Regions from separate parts of the Variovorax sp. W1I1 genome, predicted to be linked through region 1. Evidence: riboswitches for the same ligand, from Rfam matches in the RefSeq annotation. Region 1 holds a riboswitch; the other holds the start of a gene.
What was found. A riboswitch is a leader RNA that binds a small molecule or an ion and turns the genes downstream of it on or off. The one in region 1 is predicted to bind S-adenosylhomocysteine.

Region 1 (7,658 bases):
TTCGAGCTGCACCCGACCGATTCGCGCACGCTCGGCGCCAACATCGCGCAGCTCGAAGCCGGCCGGCAGATCGCCGTGTTGACCGAAGACGGCTTCAGCAGCGCCACCAAGTTCCTGCCGCCGCCGTCCCGCCGCGCGCTGGTGCTCATGGACCCGAGCTACGAAATCAAGAGCGATTACGCCCGCGTGCTCGACTTCGCAGCCGAGGCGCTCAAGCGCTTTGCCACGGGCACCTACGCCGTCTGGTATCCGATCATTCCGCGGCCCGAGGCGCACGACCTGCCGCGCCGGCTCAAGACCATGGCGACCAAGGCCGGCAAGCCGTGGCTGCATGCCACGTTGACGGTCAAGTCGAGCAAGTTGACGGCCACGCCGACCGGCGAGACCAAGCGGCCCGGGCTGCCGGCCAGCGGCATGTTCCTGATCAACCCGCCCTACACCCTGAAGCCGCTGCTCGCGGCGGCGTTGCCGCAACTGGCCGAGAAGCTGGCGCAGGACCGGAACGCGACCTTTTCGCTCGACAGCGGCGGCTGACCCGCCCTTTCAGCGGCGACGGCGCTGCGGCACAACCGCCTTGCGGCGCGCCGGCACCGTGGCCTTGGCGCGATCGGCCCCGGGCGCCACCGGAGCGGCGGCATCGCCCGGCTCCACATCGACACCGCCGCAGCGCATGCCCGCGGAGCCGACGACCGACAGCGCCACCTGCTTGATTCCGAGTCCGATGAGGCCAATGCGCTCGGCCGCGGCCCGGCTCAGGTCGATCACGCGGCCCTGCGCATAGGGGCCGCGATCGTTGATGCGCACCAGCACCTCGCTGCCGTTGACGAGGCTGCGCACGCAGACGCGCGTGTTGAACGGCAGGGTCTTGTGGGCGGCCGTCAGGGCCGACATGTCGAAGCGTTCGCCGCTCGCCGTCTTGCGCTGGTGGAACTGGATGCCGTACCAGGACGCCCCGCCACGTTCGAAGATCTCGCGCGGGCCGCTGTCGCCGGGCACGCCGTCGTCGGGCGTCAGCTCGCCGGTGCCTGAGACCGCGAGGTCATAGCGCACCGAAGGCACGTTCGATCGCGCCGAGACCCCTGGCGGAATCGCCAGCCCGGAGGACAGCGGCCGCAGGCGCGAGCCCGCCGCCGCGCCCGGATCGGCGGCCCCTTCGGTGGCCGGCGGCATGGCGCAGCCCGCCAGCACGCAGGTGACCGCGACAAGCACGAGGCGAAACCCCGTGCGCAGCGGCGAACCTGCGGTGCGCCCTCTCAATCGAGGCGCTCCAGCAGGGCCAGCGTCGCCGTCGACTGGTTCATTGTGTAGAAGTGGATCGCGGGTGCGCCGCCGTCACGCAGTCGCGCGCAGAGGTCGGTCACCACGTCCAGGCCGAAGGCCTTGATCGAGGCCGTGTCGTCGCCAAAGCCCTGCAGGCGCAGGCGGATCCAGCGAGGAATTTCAGCGCCGCAGGCGTCCGAGAAACGCATGAGCTGCGTCGAGCTCGTGATGGGCATGATGCCCGGCACGATCGGCGTGTCGATGCCGAGCTTGCGCACGTCGTCGACGAAACGGAAGTAGGCCTCGGGGCTGAAGAAATACTGCGTGATGGCCGAGTCGGCGCCCGCCTTCACCTTGGCGGCAAAGGCCTGCAGGTCGGCCTCGGGCGAGCGTGCCTGCGGGTGCACTTCGGGGTAGCAGGCCACCTCGATGTGAAAGTCGCTGCCCGTTTCCTCGCGGATGAAGGCCACGAGATCGCTCGCATAGTGGAACTCGCCGCCGATGCCGTAGCCGCTCGGCAGGTCGCCGCGCAATGCCACGAGGCGCTTGACGCCCATGGCCTTCAGTTCGGTCAATTGCTCGCGCACCGTTGCGCGCGTGGCGCCGATGCACGAGAAATGGCTCGCGGCATCGACGCCCTCGTTCAGGATCTCCTGCACCGCACCGAAGGTGCCCTGGTGCGTGGAGCCGCCCGCGCCATAAGTGACCGAGCAGAACTGCGGCTTGCGCGCATACAGCTGCTGGCGCACCGCGCGCAGCTTGACCGCGCCTTCGGGCGTCTTGGTCGGGAAGAATTCGAAACTCAGCGGAAGGCGCACCTGCGTCTCCTTAGGAACCGTTCGCGCCGGACGCGCGCTCGGCGTGAATGAAAAACTCGCGGTTGCCATCGCCGCCGGCGATCGGGCTGTCGAACCAGCGCAGCACCTTCAGGTCGAGCGCCGCGCAAGCATCGTGCAGACGCTTCTCGACGACGGGGTACATCGCGTCGTCGCGCACGATGCCGCCCTTGCCGACCTGGCCGGGCTGCAGTTCGAACTGCGGCTTGACCAGCATCAGGAGCTGGCCGTCGTCGGCCAGGAACTGCACCACCGCCGGCAGCACCAGCGTGAGCGAGATGAACGACAGGTCGCCGACGATGAGGTCGAAGCGTGGCTCGGCCGGGGCCTCGGCTGCTTCGTCGACCTCTGCGGCAGCCTGCGCCTCGGTGTCCTCGTCATCGTCCACTTGCAGATCGGCCGGCGACAACGCTCGCGCATTGACGCCTTCGATGGCAACCACGCGCTCGTCCTCGCGCAACTTCGCATGCAGTTGCCCATGGCCGACATCGACGCCCACGACCTTCGTCGCACCGCGTTGCAGCAGGCAATCGGTGAAGCCGCCGGTCGACTGGCCCACATCGAGGCACAGCTTGCCGGCGGGATCGACACCGCTCACATTCAGCGCGCCTTCGAGCTTGAGCCCGCCGCGCGAGACGTAGCGCGCCTCGGCCGCATCGTCGAGCTCGAGCTCGGCGGATGCAGGCACTTCGTCCTTGTTCTTGACGACCGAGCGCCATGCGTCGCTCGTGCCCGCGTCGCGCCAGCGCATGCCGCCGGCAATGAGCCGCACGGCCTGCGAACGCGACGCGGCGAGGCCGCGTTCCACCAGCAATTGATCAGCGCGCATGCAGCGGATCAGTAGCGGTACGTGTCGGGCTTGTACGGGCCGTTCTTGCTCACGCCGATGTAGGCGGCTTGCGCGTCGGTCAGTTCCGTCAGCATGGCACCGACCTTCTTCAGGTGCAGGCGCGCGACCTTCTCGTCCAGGTGCTTGGGCAGCACGTAGACCTTGCCGGCCTGGTAGGCGTCGGGCTTGGTGAAGAGCTCGATCTGCGCGATGGTCTGGTTCGCGAACGACGAGGACATCACGAAGCTCGGGTGGCCCGTGCCGCAGCCCAGGTTCACCAGGCGGCCCTTGGCCAGCAGGATGATCTTCTTGCCGTCCGGGAAGGTGATGTGGTCGACCTGCGGCTTGATTTCTTCCCACTCGTACTTCTCGATCGACGCGACGTCGATCTCGTTGTCGAAGTGGCCGATGTTGCAGACGATCGCCTGGTCCTTCATCTTGGCCATCGTGTCGTGCGTGATGACGTCCTTGTTGCCGGTAGTCGTCACGAAGATGTCGGCCTTGTCGGCGGCGTATTCCATCGTCACGACCTTGTAGCCTTCCATCGCAGCCTGCAGGGCGTTGATCGGGTCGATCTCGGTGACCCACACTTGCGCCGACAGTGCGCGCAGCGCCTGGGCCGAGCCCTTGCCCACGTCGCCGTAGCCGGCCACGCAGGCCACCTTGCCGGCGATCATCACGTCGGTCGCGCGCTTGATGCCGTCCACCAGCGATTCGCGGCAGCCGTACAGGTTGTCGAACTTGCTCTTGGTGACTGAGTCGTTCACGTTGATGGCGCGGAACAGCAGCGTGCCCTTGGCGCTCATTTCGTTCAGGCGGTGCACGCCGGTGGTCGTCTCTTCGGTCACGCCGATGATCTCGGCGGACTTGCGGGTGTACCAGGTCGAATCGACCGCCAGCTTGGCCTTGATCGCTGCGTACAGGATGCGTTCTTCTTCGCTGGTCGGGTTGGCCAGCACGCCCAGGTCCTTCTCGGCGCGTTGGCCCAGGTGCATCAGGAGCGTGGCATCGCCGCCGTCGTCCAGGATCATGTTGGGGCCTTCGCCCGCCGAACCCTTGGGGCCGAAGTCGAAGATGCTGTGGGTGTAGCCCCAGTAGTCTTCCAGCGACTCGCCCTTGATCGCGAACACCGGCGTGCCCGAAGCGGCAATCGCTGCGGCGGCGTGGTCCTGCGTCGAGAAGATGTTGCACGAGGCCCAGCGCACGGTAGCGCCCAGGGCCTGCAGCGTCTCGATCAGCACGGCCGTTTGAATGGTCATGTGCAGCGAGCCCGTGATGCGCGCGCCCTTGAGCGGCTGCGCCTTCGAGAACTCTTCGCGGATGGCCATCAGGCCGGGCATCTCGGTTTCCGCAATGCGGATTTCCTTGCGGCCCCAGGCGGCGAGGGACAGGTCGGCAATCGCCTGGTCGGCGGTCAAAACGGGGGTGGGCTTGAGAACAGCGCTCATGAGAACTCCAAAACTGGTTTGAAAGATGCCACTGCGTACGGGGGTCTGACGGAAAAAGGACTCACCGCGAGAACAGCGGGTGAGCGTGGTTGCGATGTGGTCCGAGCCTCACGCCTTGATGGCGCTGCAACGCTCCTCGGAACGGCGGATTGTAGACGTGGTGCCAGGCCGAGCCAACCGCTGGGGTATCCCGCATGGCGGGAAGCGCGTTTCGTTGTCGAGGCGTACATTGATCCGCACTCCAACACCAAGATCCTTCCCATGCTCTCCAGAATTTCCTCGACCCTGCTGGCCTCGGCCGCTCTTCTTGCCGCTGCTGCCGCACCGATCTCCGCCTCCGCACAAGCCCCTTCCGAACAAGTCCGCATCCGCGGCACCATCGTCCGCGTCGACGCGAAGACCCTCGTCGTGCAGGACCGCGGCGGCGAAGTGGTCAGCCTCGCGCGGCCGGCCGACATGCAGCTGTCCGAGGTCTACCGCATCAAGCTCGCCGACATCAAGAAGGGCAGCTTCATCGGCACCGCCGCCATGCCGCAGGCCGACGGCACGCAGAAGGCGCTCGAAGTCGTGGTGTTCCCCGAGGCCGCGCGCGGCACGGGCGAAGGCCACCGGCCGTGGGACCTGCTGCCGGAGAGCACGATGACCAACGCCACCGTCGCCGACCTGGCCGCGGCGCCGAAATCGGTGCGCGGCGGGCAGCAGCTGCGCCTGACCTACAAGGGCGGCGAGAAGACGGTCGTTGTGCCGCCCGATGTGCCGGTCGTGACCTTCCGCGCCGGCACCGAGGCGCTGCTGGTGCCCGGCGCCAAGGTGCTGGTCAATGCGCAGGAAAAGAACGGCACGCCCACGGCGCTGCGTGTGACGGCCGGGCGCGACGGCTTCGCGCCGCCGATGTAAGCGCCGATGTAAGGCAAGTCACCCAAGGGAAATCCCGCAGGCAAATTTGTCGCTGCGGGGACCGCGGGCGCGTCGGTGCGGCGTATCGTGGCGAGGGACTTTTGCCGTCCGGCCGGTCCTTGTTTGCTCGCCATTCACCCGTTCACCCGACACAGGAGATACCGCACCATGGCCACTGCCAAGAAAGCCGCCGCCAAGAAGACCACTGCCAGCAGCAGCACCAGCAGCACCAAGGCGGCCGCTCCCAGCGCCGCCGACATGCTCAACCCGCTGAAGAACCTCAAGGGCATGACCGACCGCCTGCAGGAACTCAACCTGACCGGCGGCGCGGGCAAGCTGCTCGAGAGCGGCCGCAAGGACTTGCAGGCGCTGATGCAGGCCAACGAAAAGTCCTACCAGGGCCTGCAGACCGTGGTGCAGCGGCAGACCGAGATGATCAAGAGCGCCATCACCGAATGGCAGACCGCCGCCAAGGAAATGCCCGGCAAGGACGCCAAGGCCAACCTCGCCAAGCTCGACGAGCTCGGCCGCCAGTCGTTCCAGCGCGCCATCGACGACATCAAGGAACTGGCCAACCTCGCGGCCAAGTCGCAGGCCGATGCCTTCGACGTCGTGCGCCAGCGCATCCAGTCCAACGTGGACGAAGTGACCAAGATGCTGCAGCGCAAATAAGTAAATAAAAAAGGCCTCGCGCAATGACCGCTGCCCCACCCCCTATCGAGCGGCGCAGGCCGGTCAATGGTGTCGAAATCGCGTGGGCCAGCTTCGGCGATCCCGCGGCATCGCCGCTCGTCCTGATCATGGGCCTCGGCGCCCAGATGGTGGCTTGGGACGACGCGTTCTGCGCCCGCCTCGCGGAAGCCGGCGGGCACCGCGTGATCCGCTTCGACAACCGGGACATCGGCCATTCGACGCACCTGTCGCACCTGGGCGTGCCCGACATCCAGGCGCTGATGCTGCAGGCCATGGCGGGCAAGCCGCTCTCCGTGCCCTACACGCTGCGCGACATGGCCGACGACTGCATCGGCCTGCTCGATGCGCTCGGCATCGAGCGCGCGCACATCGTCGGCGCCTCGATGGGCGGCGCCATCGGGCAGGAGATGGCCATCCATCACCCGCAGCGCATGCGCTCCTTCACCAGCATCATGTCGACCACCGGCGACCCCGCGCTGCCGCCGCCCACGCCCGAGGCGCTGGCGGTGCTGTTCTCGCCGACACCGCTGACCTTCGACGCCTACCTGGCGCACTACAAGAAGATCTGGCGCGTGCTGCGCGGCCCCGGCTTTCCGCTCGACGAGGCCCGCGATGCCGAGCGCGCGCAGCTCATCTTCCTGCGCGGGCTCAACCCGGGCGGCGTGGCGCGCCAACTCGCGGCGGTCTTCGCATCGGGCAACCGCAAACCGGCGCTGCGCGATGTGCGCGTGCCGACGCTGGTGATCCACGGCGATGCCGACCCACTGGTGCCGGTGGCCTGCGGCGTGGACGTGGCCGACGCGATCGCCGGCGCGAAGCTGCTGCGCATTCCGCGCATGGGCCACGCGCTGCCGATTTCGATGTGGCCGCAGATCATCGAGGCCATCGCCGCGCACACCGGGCAGCTTCGCGATCATTGAACGACCGATAGACGACGGGGCCTCTGTCCATGAACAAGTTCCCCCCCCTCGACCCGATGGCCATGTGGCGCGAGCTCACGGCCCAGTGGGAAAAGAGCACCAACGAATTCGCCAACGAGACCATGGCCTCCGATCCGTTCCGCCAGGGCATGCACGGCGGGATGAACGCCTCGCTCACCGGGCAGAAAGCGCTGGGCGACCTGATGGCGCGCTACCTCACGATGCTGAACCTGCCCACGCGCGCAGACATCCAGGCGCTGGGCGAGCAGTTGCAAAGCATCGACGACCATCTGGCGAACATCAGCCGCGCGATGGAAAGCGGACGCGGCCCGGCTGCATCTGCGGCCGCCCATGCGGCGCCCCAACCACGCCGCACTAAAAAGCCCCCGCAGGCTGAGGCAGCCGCCCCGACTCCGGCCACCCCGAAGCGCCCCGCCGGAAAGCGCACACGATGAGCGCCGCGGCGGACGCGTTCGCCCTGCCCGACATCGGCGCAGAGATCGAGCGTGCGATCCAGCGCAACCTCAAGGGCCTCGACTTCCTCACCTCGGCCGCGCCGGCCATGGGGCAGACCGCCAGGGACGAGATCCACCGCCGCGGCACGCTGAGCCTGTACCACTACCGCCCTCTGGTCGACGAGATCTACCGCGTGCCGCTCTTGATCGTCATGGCGACCACGAACCGCGGCTACATCCTGGACCTCGCGCCGGGCCAGAGCATGGTCGAGCACCTGCTGCTCCAGGGCTACGACGTCTACATGATGGATTGGAACGCG
Region 2 (7,658 bases), 6.2 Mb from region 1:
GTAGAAACCACTGACGCTGGCGGCCGGCATCATAGCGAGGCTTTCCGTCAGGGTCATGCCAATGTCCGCGCAGGCCAGAAGGTCGAACATCGGGCCCTTCACGCTGTGGTCCGGGCAGGCCGGGTAGCCGGGCGCGGGGCGGATGCCGCGGTATTTCTCCGCGATCATGTCCTCGTTGCTCAGGCCCTCGTCGGGTGCATAGCCCCAGAGGTCGGTGCGCGAACGGTGGTGCAGCGATTCGGCGAAGGCCTCGGCCAGCCGGTCGGCCAGGGCCTTGAGCATGATGGCCGAGTAGTCGTCCAGGTCGTCGATGAAGTACTTCTCTTTCTTCTCGACGCCCAGGCCGGCGGTAACCGCGAACACGCCCACGTAATCTTTCAAGCCGCTGTCCTTCGGCGCGACGAAGTCGGCCAGGCACCGGCTCGGGCGCATCACGCCGTCGATCACCTGCTTCTCGGTCTGCTGGCGCATGCCGTACCAAGTGAGCGCGACTTCGCTGCGCGTCTCGTCGGTGTAGAGCTCGATGTCGTCGTCGTTCACCGTGTTGGCGGGCCAGAAGCCGACGATGCCGCTCGCGCTGAGCCAGCGGCCTTCGATCAGGCGCTTCAGCATGCGCTGGCCGTCGGCGTATACGCGCACGGCCTCGGTGCCGACCACCTCATCTTTCAGGATCGCGGGGAACGGGCCGGCCAGGTCCCAGGTCTGGAAGAACGGGCCCCAGTCGATGTACTTGGCGAGCTCGGTCAGGTCGAAGTTCTTGAACACGCGCCGGCCGATGAACTTGGGCACCGGCGGCACGTAGTTCGACCAGTCGACCGGCGTCTTGTTGGCGCGCGCCTTGGCGAGCGGCCACATCGGCACCTGCTTCTTGTTGGCGTGCTGCGTGCGCACCTTCTCGTAGTCGGCGTTGATCTCGTCGATGTACGCGGTGGCCTGGTCGGAGAGCAGCGACTGCGCCACGCTCACGCTGCGCGACGCGTCGGGCACGTAGACCACGGGGCCTTCGTAGTGCGGCGCGATCTTCACGGCCGTGTGCACGCGGCTGGTGGTGGCGCCGCCGATCATCAGAGGGATCTTCTTGATGCGGAAATGGTCGTCGCGCTGCATCTCGCCGGCCACGTACTGCATCTCTTCCAGGCTCGGCGTGATGAGGCCGGAGAGACCCACGATGTCCGCGCCCTCGACCTTGGCGCGCGCCAGAATTTCGTGGCACGGGACCATCACGCCCATGTTCACCACTTCGAAGTTGTTGCACTGGAGCACGACGGTCACGATGTTCTTGCCGATGTCGTGCACGTCGCCTTTCACCGTGGCGATGATGATCTTGCCCTTGGTGCGCACGTCGCGACCCGCGGCTTCATCGCGCAGCTTTTCTTCCTCGATGTAGGGCAAGAGGTGGGCCACGGCGGACTTCATCACGCGCGCCGACTTCACCACCTGCGGCAGGAACATCTTGCCGGCGCCGAATAGGTCGCCCACGATGTTCATGCCGTCCATGAGCGGGCCTTCGATCACATGCAGCGGACGGCCGCCCTTGGCGAGGATCTGCTGGTAGGCCTCTTCGGTGTCCTCGACGATGAAGTCGGTGATGCCGTGCACCATCGCGTGCGAGAGGCGCTGATTGACGTGCACCGGGTTCTCCGGCGTGCCGCGCCACTCGAGGCGCTTGCTCTCGTCCTTGGCGCCGCTCTTGGCGGTTTCGGCCACTTCGACCAGGCGCTCGCCGGCGTCGGGCCGGCGGTTGAGCACCACGTCTTCCACGCGCTCGCGCAGCTCGGGTTCCAGGTCGTCGTACACGCCCACCATGCCGGCGTTGACGATGCCCATGTCCATGCCCGCCTTGATCGCGTGGTACAGGAACACGGTGTGGATGGCTTCGCGCATCGGATCGTTGCCGCGGAAGCTGAAGCTCACGTTCGACACGCCGCCCGACACCTTCGCGCCCGGCAGGTTCTCCTTGATCCAGCGCACCGCGTTGATGAAGTCGACCGCGTAGTTGTCGTGCTCCTCGATGCCGGTGGCAATGGCGAAGATGTTCGGGTCGAAGATGATGTCCTCGGGCGGGAAGCCCACCTCGTCCACCAGGATGCGGTAGGCGCGCTCGCAGATCTCGACCTTGCGCTCGTAGGTGTCGGCCTGTCCCTTCTCGTCGAAGGCCATGACGACGGCGGCGGCGCCGTAGCGCTTCACGAGCTTGGCCTCGTGCTTGAACTTGTCCACGCCCTCCTTCATGGAGATCGAGTTGACAATGCCCTTGCCCTGGATGCAGCGCAGGCCCGCTTCGATCACATCCCACTTGGAGCTGTCGACCATCACCGGCACGCGCGCGATGTCGGGTTCGCTCGCAATGAGGTTCAGGAACCGGACCATCGCGACCTTGCTGTCGAGCATGGCCTCGTCCATGTTGATGTCGATCACCTGGGCGCCGTTTTCGACCTGCTGGCGCGCGACGGCCAGGGCCTCTTCGAACTGGCCGTTCAGGATCATTCGCGCGAAGGCCTTGGAACCGGTGACGTTGGTGCGTTCGCCGATGTTGACGAACAGTGTGCCCTCGCCGATGGCGACCGGCTCGAGGCCGGACAACTTCATGGGGGGAACGGAAATCTGTGGGGTCTGCGCCATGGGCTCACCTGCGAAAGGAACGGACAGGCGAGCGTCGTTTTGAAATCCCAAGCCTGACGGCCCGCCGGGCGGACCGCTGCAACGCTCCTTGGGAGGGGATGGATTTTAAGGGCGTTCGTCCGAGCCCGCGGGAAAGCCCTAGTCAGGCCCCACAGGCCCCCCCCACAGAATGCGGGCGCGCAATTCGTCGAAGAACGAACGTTCGTGTTTTTATCTGAAAACAAAGGAATGAACATATGCCAAGAAAGAGGAATTCGAGGCTGCTGCGCCTCGCCGCCCGCTCGGTGTGCGCCGCACTGCTTCTCGGTCTGGTGGGGACGACAACGCTGAGCCAGGCGGCCATCACCGACACTCCCACGCAGGTCCAGGCCCGGGTGACGTCCAGCGAAGCGAAGACCAAGAACCCGATCGTGCTCGTGCACGGCCTCTTCGGCTTCGACAACGTGCTGGGCATCGACTACTTCTATCGCATCCCCGAGAGCCTGGCCGGCGCGGGCGCGAAGGTGTACGTGGCCCAGGTCTCGGGCGCCAACAGCTCGGAGATCCGCGGGGAGCAGTTGATCCAGGAGCTGAAGAACCTGCGGGCGCTCTCGGGCAACCCGTCGCTCAAGTTCAACCTCGTCGGCCATTCGCAGGGCGCGCCCACCGCGCGCTACGTGGCGGCGGTGGAGCCCGGACTGGTCGCCTCGGTCACCTCCGTGGGCGGGGCCAATGGCGGATCGAAGGTGGCGGACATCCTCCGCAAGATTCCCGAGGGCAGCGTCTCCGAAGCGGTGGTCGCGGAAACGCTGCGGCTCGCGATGCTGCTGCTCGGCGCCATCTCGGGCAAGGACCCGAGTCAGCTGCCCGAGGTGCCGCTGAACGCGCTCAATTCGCTCACCACCGCGGGAGGCGCGGCCTTCGACAAGAAGTTTCCCCAAGGCCGCCCGGCGCCCGGCTCCTCGTGCGACGTGAAGAGCGGTCCGGCCGAGGCGAACGGCGTGCGCTACTACTCGTGGTCCGGCGTGCAGCCGCTCACCAATGCGTTCGATGCGAGCGACGTCGCCATGGGCGGGCTGAGCCTCATCGCGTTCGGGAGCGAGACCAACGACGGCCTGTTGGCCGTGTGCTCCACGCGCCTGGGCACGCACCTGGGCGACTACCGCCAGAACCACCTGGACGAAGTCAACCAGCTCTTCGGCCTGACCTACATCGGGCTGTGGACGCTGTTCGAGAAGAAGCCGGTGCAGCTCTACCAGGAGCAGGCCGCGCGACTGAAGAGCGCGGGCCTCTGACGATGCGGCGCGCCTTGTTGTGAAAAAAGCGAGACCGCTGCAGCTCGGCGCGATGGCGGGCGCCGCGGCGCTCGCCATTCTTGCCGGATGGTGGCTGGTGGACGGGCTGCCGCCGGCCGACGCCCCGGACACGGTGGTGGCGACTGCCGCCACCACCGGCCCGGGCGGCGCGGTGCCGGCAACGACACAGCCGATGGGCGATGCCCGCCCCACCCCCGACGCGATGCTGAACCCATCGCTGGTCCTGATCTTCGAGAGCGCCCTCGCCGAGGCCCAGGCCACCGGCAAGGCCGCCTTCATGGCGATGGCCCCCGGCCTCCTCGCCAAGCGCCTGCCCGCCGAACTGGTCGCGCGCGCGATGGGCCTGCTCGAGCGCTACATCGACATGCAGGAAGCCATGCAGGCCCTGCCGCCGCCCGACGCCGGCGACCCCGCGTCGCTGCGCAAGACCATCGAGGCGCGCGCCGAAGTGCGGCGCAGGTACTTCGCGCCCGAGGAAATCGAAGGCCTCTTCGGCGACGAGATCCGCCAGGACGCCCTCATGGCCGACAAGATGGCGATCGCCCGCGACGCCAACCTCACGCCCGAGGAGCGCGAGGCGGCCGCCAAGCGCAGCGAGGAAGCCCTGCTCACGCCGGAACAGCGCGAGCAGCGGCGCGCCTTCACCGCGCAGGTCGATGTGCAGCGCCAGACCGATGCCATGGAGGCGCGCGGCGCCAGCGCCCAGGAGCGCTTTGCCGAACGCAGCGCCACCTACGGTTACGAAGCTGCCCGCCAACTGGCCGCGCTGGACCAGGAAAACCAGGACTGGAACAACCGCCTCGACCAGTACGCCAACGCGCCCCCGGACCAGCAGGCGCAGTTGCGCGAGTCGCTCTTCAACGAGCGGGAGCGCTTGCGCCTGAGCGGGGCGCTGGCATTGCGCTCGGCAAAGCCTGCGCCGAACGCGGCAGGCCAAACACCCGGTCGAAGCCCCAGTTGAAGACGAAGGTGTAGACCAGGAAGAACAGCACCAGGCCCAGGTCCATCACCAGCGCCTGCCAGAGCGTCACGCCCAGGCCCCAGGCGAACAGGGGCACCAGGAACGCGATCAGCCCGCCCTCGAAGCCGATGGCGTGGGCGATGCGGCGGCGCACGCTGCGCCCGCGCACGGCCTGGCGCGATTCCCAGCGCTCGAACAGCGCGTTGAAGATCAGGTTCCAGATCACCGCGACCACCGATGCGGCCACCGCCAGCACGCCGGAATGGCCGAGCCCCGCGTCCGTCATCAGGGCCAGGCCGGCGCTCGCGCAGACGATGGCAATCCCTTCGTACAGGGAGATGTAGACGACACGACGCTGGAGCCCTTGCATGACTTTTCCTCTTGAACTTGATGCGATGGTTGGACTTTATTTGCTATTTACTGATATAAAAAGTCGCCTTATTTCAATTTAATTGATAGATCGGACGCCATGGCATTCTCCAGCGACAACGTCGAGGTGTTCCTGGCCGTGATCGACCACGGCTCGTTTTCAGCCGCCGCGCGGGCGCTGCACAAGGTGCCGTCGGCCGTGAGCATGGCCATCGCCGGCCTCGAAGCCGAGTTGAACCTGCCCCTGTTCGACCGCAAGGGCCGCGAGCCCCAGCCCACCGCCGCCGCGCGTTCGCTGGAGCCGCAGGCGCGCATGCTCGCGGCGCAGTTGAAGCAGTTGCAGGTGCAGGCGCTCGCGCTCACCCAGGGGCTGGAGAACCGCCTGACGCTCGCCATCGCGCCCGAACTGCTGGCCGCGCCCTGGAGTGGGCCGCTCGCCGAACTGGCGCAGGAATACCCGCTGCTGCAGGTCGAGGTGCTCGCCGCGCCGCAGGCCGATGCGCTCACGCTGCTGCACAGCGGCCGCGCGCAACTGGCGCTGGTGTTCGAGCGCCCGAGCCTCGATGGCCGCGAAGGCTTTCAGGAAGTGGGCAGTGACACGATGGTGGCCGTGATGGCGCCCGACCACCCGGCGCTGGTCGCGGCGGCCGGCGAGCGCCTGCGGGAAGAGCACCTCACCAACACCCGGCAGATCGTCGTCGCCGGGCGCGACCTGGCCACCAGCGACCCGCGCTTCGTCTTCGCGCGCCACGTCTGGCGCACCGACAACGCATTGGCGGCGCTGAGCCTGATCACCGCCGGTCTCGGCTGGGGCTGGCTGCCGCGCAACTTCGCGCGGCCGCACGTGGCGGCGGGTGCGCTGGTCGAGATTCCGTTCGAGAACCTCAGCAACGGGCTCGACCTGTGGGTCGATGTGGTGTGGTCGAGGGAGCGCCCGCTGGGGCTGGGGGCGCAGCGCTTCGTGGCGCTGATTGCGCGCGACCGGCAGGCGGCATTGCGCTGACCTCTCGACGCGTGGTCACTCCCCTGCTTCTCGCAACGTCGACTCCAGTTCCCGCCGCAACTCTTCGCGTTCGGGCAAATAGAGCTGGTACTTCTGGACGAAAAGCTGGCTGTTGAGGTTGTAGGTTGCGTACTCGACCAGCAGTTCGTCCTTGTGGCGGCTCAATATGATGCCGATCGGCGGGTTGTCGCCCTCGGCGTTCTCTTCATTGGCAAAGTAGCCCAGGTAGAGATTCATCTGGCCGATGTCGTGGTGCTGCACGTCGCCCAGCTTCAGGTCGATCAGAACGAAGCACCGCAGGATGCGGTGATAGAAAACCAGATCGACCTTGTAGTGGCTGTTGTTCAGCGTGATGCGGTACTGCCTGCCGACATAGGTGAACCCTTTTCCCAGTTCCAGCAAGAATTGCTGCAGGTGGTCGCACAGCAGCGCCTCGAGTTGGGTCTCCGAGACCTGCGCCGGCTCGGGAATCTTGAGAAATTCGAAAACGTAGGGCTCCCGCAGCAGGTCGACGGGTTGCTCGACCACCTGCCCCTCGCTGGCGAGCTTGAGGATGCCAGCCTTGTCGCGGCTCGCGGCCAGGCGCAGGAACAGCGCACTGTCTTTCTGCCGGACCAACTCGCGCACCGACCAGCGCTCATTGACACTTTGCTGCTCGTAGAAGCCGCGCTCCAGCGGATCATCGATCTTGAGCAGTTCCACGACGTGCGACCAGCTCAATTGGTGCGACAGCGTCGCACCTTTCGGGTACAGCAGGTAGAACTGGCGAATGCGGATCAGGTTGCTCCGGCTGAAGCCCTTGCCGTGCCGCAGCGTGAGATCGCGCGCCAGTTGCTCGATCAGCGCCTTGCCGTACTCGGCGCGCGCCTGCCCAGCCTGCTCGAATTCGACGATATGCCGGCCGACCTGCCAGTAGGTCGCCAGCAACTCCTGGTTGGCCGCGCGCAACGCCTGGACGCGCCCGCGGGTGAAGGTATCGCCGATTTGCGTGAGCAGGTGGCCGTAGTCGTCGCGTTCACTTAGCTTCATGCGAAACCCGTCTTTTCGAGGTGGCGCCCGACTTGGGCAGGGGATTGCAAGTATCCCAACGGCGAGTGCTCCAATGCCGGAAGAAATGACGATTTCTCCCAAGAACAAGAGGCAATCGATGTTGCCGGCGAGTCAGCCGGCCACGAACATCGCCGCGCGGATGCCCCCTCGAAAGCGGAGGCCAGTCGCGCGCGCCCGCTCAGGCAGCTTCGCTGTAGAAGCCGGCCGTGTTGTTCAGCAGCCGTCCCGCCACCGGCGCCACGGCCTTGCCGATCGCCGCGATGTGGTCCGGCGTCGTGCCGCAGCAGCCGCCCACGATGTTCACCAGCCCCGCGGCCGCGAACTCGTGCAACAGACGCGAGGTGACATCGGGCGTCTC

Region 2: another riboswitch for S-adenosylhomocysteine. It lies ahead of metH (methionine synthase); the one in region 1 lies ahead of ahcY (adenosylhomocysteinase).

Annotation. Positions count from the first base shown of each region.
Region 1 covers NZ_JAUSWZ010000001.1:138,012-145,669, reverse strand. The annotation lists gene QFZ83_RS00675 (23S rRNA (adenine(2030)-N(6))-methyltransferase RlmJ) at 1-534, shown strand, start outside; gene QFZ83_RS00670 (septal ring lytic transglycosylase RlpA family protein) at 544-1,170, opposite strand; gene metF (methylenetetrahydrofolate reductase [NAD(P)H]) at 1,254-2,078, opposite strand; gene QFZ83_RS00660 (TlyA family RNA methyltransferase) at 2,089-2,925, opposite strand; gene ahcY (adenosylhomocysteinase) at 2,934-4,373, opposite strand; S-adenosyl-L-homocysteine riboswitch at 4,448-4,517, opposite strand; gene QFZ83_RS00650 (hypothetical protein) at 4,635-5,270, shown strand; gene phaP (TIGR01841 family phasin) at 5,439-5,942, shown strand; gene QFZ83_RS00640 (alpha/beta fold hydrolase) at 5,966-6,883, shown strand; gene QFZ83_RS00635 (hypothetical protein) at 6,913-7,338, shown strand; partial or broken gene QFZ83_RS00630 (poly-beta-hydroxybutyrate polymerase) at 7,335-7,553, shown strand.
Region 2 covers NZ_JAUSWZ010000001.1:6,372,461-6,380,118, reverse strand. The annotation lists gene metH (methionine synthase) at 1-2,622, opposite strand, end outside; S-adenosyl-L-homocysteine riboswitch at 2,645-2,718, opposite strand; gene QFZ83_RS29710 (triacylglycerol lipase) at 2,859-3,896, shown strand; gene QFZ83_RS29705 (lipase secretion chaperone) at 3,916-4,878, shown strand; gene QFZ83_RS29700 (PACE efflux transporter) at 4,775-5,248, opposite strand; gene QFZ83_RS29695 (LysR family transcriptional regulator) at 5,348-6,250, shown strand; gene QFZ83_RS29690 (YhcG family protein) at 6,266-7,279, opposite strand; gene QFZ83_RS29685 (homocysteine S-methyltransferase family protein) at 7,479-7,658, opposite strand, start outside.